DNA from 2 places in the Faecalibacillus sp. TM498 genome. Region 1 is predicted to be linked to the other one. Evidence: riboswitches for the same ligand, from Rfam matches in the RefSeq annotation. Region 1 holds a riboswitch; the other holds the start of a gene.
What was found. Region 1 has a riboswitch for thiamine pyrophosphate ahead of LJD32_RS07515 (energy-coupled thiamine transporter ThiT). Riboswitches for the same ligand answer to the same signal wherever they lie in the genome.
Positions count from the first base shown of each region.

Region 1 (2,405 bases):
CTTTTTTACCGCTAAATCAATCAAAACATCTAGTTGTTTCTTTAAAATTTTGTCTAATTCATCACTATAGCCCATTTCGCGAGCATGTTGACGATATTCTTCTTGATCTAAAATACGATAGTTTCCATCTGGAAATACTTTTAAATCTAAATCATAATCAATATATTTTAAAGCCTCTCCATCATATAAAGTTGGTGAAGCAATATTACTATAATAATACACTCCTGTTTTTCTAATCATACAAATTACATTGTACCATTTATGTTTGGGCATATACCAAATAGCAGGTTCACGTGTATGCCACATTCTGCCATCTGATTCTGTCACCAATGTCCGATTATTAATAACAATGTAATGATCATCCGTTTCTTGTAAAACAAGTCCCTTTGACCAACATCTATGTATTTTACCATTATGTTTATATCCATGTATTAAGATTTTCTTTCCTACAATATCTTCCACAACAAACGACTCCTTATTAACATTTACATTATACACAAATTCATCTTTCTTTCAAAGAAAAAAAAGACTCGAAACGAGTCTTATAAATGAACTGCTTTTTTAAGTCTTGGATATAAAAGAACAAATAAAATAAAGCAAGCAATAATTGTCGCGATATTATATGGAAGGTTATATACCAAATTTGCTTTTAATGGTGTTTGGAAAGCATACCATCCTGAAATCAAATGACAAATTGTTTTTAAACCACCCATTACGATAATTCCAACAGGTAATTCATACTTACCCACCTTTAATAAAGGAATAAGTGGTGTAAGTCCAATTAAAACCATTGGTAATAAATAATCAAAGATTACCGATAAAGGACCATAAAATGTTGCAAGTCCTAAAGCAAAATGTAGACCTAAACAAACAAGTGAAACAATCAAACTGTAACCCCAATTCATCAAATAGCCACATAAAATAATTGCAACAAGTGAAAAAGCACAGTTACCACCTTTTGGCATCTCATAAAATTTTGTGCAATATTCTAAAACAACTTGCATTGCCGCAAACATTGCCATATAAGCCATATTCTTCGTAGTTAATTTAATTTCCATAGTCATCCTCCTTTAAATGAGGCAAAATAAAAGCCTTTTTACATACGCAAAAAGGCAAATAAACTATTTTGCACTCTCTACGCTAGCATTACCTAGTTCAGATTATAAGGGACAAGGTTTTCACCTTTCTCAGCATTTTGCGCCCCTGGCAAGCCTTACTATAAATCAATCTCTTCTTTTTTTCAATCTTTTTATAGTTTTTTCTTCCTTGTCGGTGTTATAATGGAAAAGTATTAATAAGGAGGACTTGAATGTTATGTCAAAAATTATTTCCGTAAACGCTGGAAGTTCATCTTTAAAATTCCAATTATTTGAAATGGATGATGAAACTGTTATTACTTCTGGTGTTATTGAAAGAATTGGTTTAGAAGATTCTATTTTTACTATTAAGTATAATGGAGAAAAAGATGTCACAACTTTACCAATCGAAAACCATAAAGTTGCTGTTCAACTTTTATTAGACACTTTAATCAAAAAAGAAATCGTTAAGGACCTAGATGAAATCAAAGGTGTTGGACATCGTGTTGTCCAAGGTGGTGCTTATTTTGATCAATCAGTCATTATTGATGAAGATGTTGTTTCTAAAATTGATGAATTAAAATCATTAGCCCCTTTACACAATCCTGCTCATTTAACTGGATACTATGCTTTTAAAGAAGCTATTCCTAATGCTGGTGCTGTTGCTGTATTTGATACAGCTTTCCATCAAACATTAGAACCAAAAAGTTATATTTATCCAATTCCTTACAAATATTATGTAGAAAACAAAGTACGTAAATACGGTGCTCATGGAACAAGCCATTTCTATGTTTCATCTCGTTGTCGTGAAATGATGGGAAACCCTGAACACTCACGTATTATCGTTGCTCACTTAGGAGCTGGTGGTTCTTTAACTGCTGTTAAAGATGGTAAATCAATCAATACATCTATGGGATTTACACCTCTTGCTGGTATTATGATGGGAACACGTTCTGGGGATGTTGATCCTTCAGTTATCGATTATTTAATCGAAGAAGTTGGTTTAGATATGAAAGAAGTCATCAAGATGCTTAATAAAGAATCTGGATTACTTGGTGTTTCTGGTGTATCAAGTGACTTTAGAGATGTACAAGAAGCTGCTGCCAACGGTAATGAAAGAGCGCAGCTTGCCTTGGATATTTTCTTTAGAAGAGTTATTGCTTATATTGGTCGTTACTTCATTGCTTTAGGTGGAGTTGATGCTATTTGTTTTACAGCAGGTATTGGAGAAAACTCATTCTTTGCAAGAAAAGAAATTTGTAATTTATTAGCTGAAGCTTTAGGTATTGAAATTGATGATGATGCAAACGTTAATGGTAAAGGTGATCG
Region 1 covers NZ_JAJDKB010000019.1:19,118-21,522, forward strand. Annotated here, with positions in the region: gene LJD32_RS07510 (DUF402 domain-containing protein) at 1-462, opposite strand, end outside; gene LJD32_RS07515 (energy-coupled thiamine transporter ThiT) at 543-1,058, opposite strand; TPP riboswitch at 1,115-1,215, opposite strand; gene LJD32_RS07520 (acetate/propionate family kinase) at 1,315-2,405, shown strand, end outside.

Region 2 (2,405 bases), on a different contig from region 1:
AAGTAATACTGCACAATGATAATGATCTCCAATATATTTAGCTGCTGTTAACATTTCTTCTTCATTATTGATTTTTAATCCTGATAAAACTTCGGCTTCAGGAATATTTGGTGTTAAAACCGATGCGAGTGGGAAGAGATTTTCTTTTAATGTATCAATAGCTTCATCACTAATAAGTTTTGCCCCACTTGTAGCCACCATCACAGGATCAACAACGATATTACGTGCATGATATTGTTTTAACTTTCCACTAATAGATAAAATGACTTCTTTTTGAGAAACCATTCCAATTTTAACAGCCATTGGATAAATATCTGTAAACACACTATCCATTTGACTAGCCACAAAAGAAGCATCGACATCATAAATAGTATCCACTCCTGTAGTATTTTGAGCTGTTAGTGCTGCAATAACCGACATGGCATAAACACGATTAGCAAGCATTGTTTTTAAATCTGCCTGAATTCCTGCACCTCCACTACTATCACTACCTGCAATTGTAAGGCAAGTTGGCATTTTATTAGAGATAACTCTTTGAATTTTATCTTTTAATAGGCTACTTGCTTTTTGGATATCATTACTTCCAAAAATACTTGAAACGATAGCAACACCATCAATAGCAACCCCCATAAATTCTAAGATATTCACTTGATTAATACCACCAATAGCAACCACAGGAATATCAACTTTTTGACAAATTTCATTTAATGTTTCCATTGAAATATTTTGTGCATCATCTTTTGTTTGAGTTGCAAAAATAGCTCCGACACCTAAATAATCAGCCCCATTTTCTAAAGCTATTTTTGCTTCTTCATAATTATGTGCAGATACACCAATAATTTTATCTTCACCTAATATTTTTCTTGCTTCTTTTAAATTTAAATCATCTTGCCCAATATGGACCCCATCTGCATCAATTTCTTTACATAATTCAACATCATCATTAATAATCAAAGGAACATGATGTTTTTGACACACACTTTGAACATCCAATGCTTCTTGTTTAAATGCTTCATGTGTCATTTCTTTTTCTCTTAGTTGAATCATTGTTACACCACCAAGAATGGCTTCTTCAACTAATTCCGACATTTTTCTTCCTTTTAAATATTTTGAATCTGTTACTCCATATAATAATAAATCTTCTTTATTTAATTTCATCAAATTTCCTTCTTTCTTTACAATATTCTTTTTTTATTTCCCTGGAAATAAAAAGAGAGTCCTGTTGAACTCTGTTAACGTCTATATCTCCTACGTTGGCATTATCCAAATCAGGTTATGGGTCTAAGTCAATACTTACTCTCAGCAAAAAGCTCCCCGTTTCCTTTATTATAATTTTTTTAATAAAAATTGTCTATTTTTATTCATATTATTTATGCTTTTGTTCAAACTATAAAAGGAGGTGCTTTCATGAAATTATGTATTACAGCAGGTAACTATCACATTTTTAAATTAATGATTAAAAATCATAAAGATTCTCGCATTCAATTAAAAAACATTCATCCTTTAGATTTTGACCTTGTTTTTGATGTTTATACATCTTTAGATCAAAAAACAGTTATTTCTATACTTAGCCATGAATTACGTTATTCCCCTTTTATGTATCTATGCCCTGGTTTTAAAGTCATTCCTTTAAAAAAACGTCTTCCTCATGGTACAAAAGAATTAACTACTCCTTTAAATCTTTCTTTTAATTGAATAATTTATATTAAAAAACAGTTTGAGATAGCATCTATTTCAAACTGTTTATTTTTTAATTAATAATTTTTAAAACATCTTCTTCACTTGTTACATTAAGTTTTTTCTAGCGATGTATTTGTGTCAAACTTGTTTCATTTCTATTATTATTTTAGTTTTCCTCTTTTTTCTTTCAATGGACAAATAGTTCAAAATATTTTCCATTAAATTTATTTTTTATTGATCAACATATAGCAAAAAAGATGATGTTTTTACGCACCATCTTATTTTTTTAATTGGAATCCATATTTTAACGGGTCTTCTGGATCTATCACAAGTTGATTAAAAGCTGTATAAATATACTATTTTTCCAATTTAATTTTTAATAAATCATCAATAACATTCTTTATATCTTCACTTATACAATATGCTCTTTTTTCCATGGATTGAGGACAATAAGTATCTTTATTAATACAAATATAAGTTGCATTTTTATTTTTTTCAACAAATCTAAAAAATGGATATTTAATAATACCTGGTGTATTTTGTCCTACACCTAATTCAAGATAAACAATTTTTAAATCTTGATGTCTTCTGATAAAATCTTGATATCTAAAATAAGCTTGATGCCATCCTTCATCTTCAACAAAAGTATCATCACATCTTAAATTCATTGTCATTGGTTTTCCACAATGAGGACAATAAGGAATTAAAGATGTAGGAATTTTCAT
Region 2 covers NZ_JAJDKB010000049.1:10,929-13,333, reverse strand. Annotated here, with positions in the region: gene thiD (bifunctional hydroxymethylpyrimidine kinase/phosphomethylpyrimidine kinase) at 1-516, opposite strand, end outside; partial or broken gene thiE (thiamine phosphate synthase) at 571-1,158, opposite strand; TPP riboswitch at 1,230-1,327, opposite strand; gene LJD32_RS12230 (hypothetical protein) at 1,408-1,695, shown strand; gene LJD32_RS12225 (SIR2 family NAD-dependent protein deacylase) at 2,037-2,405, opposite strand, start outside.
Region 2: it holds a riboswitch for thiamine pyrophosphate, as region 1 does, so the genes downstream of both, thiE (thiamine phosphate synthase) here and LJD32_RS07515 (energy-coupled thiamine transporter ThiT) in region 1, are expected to answer to the same signal.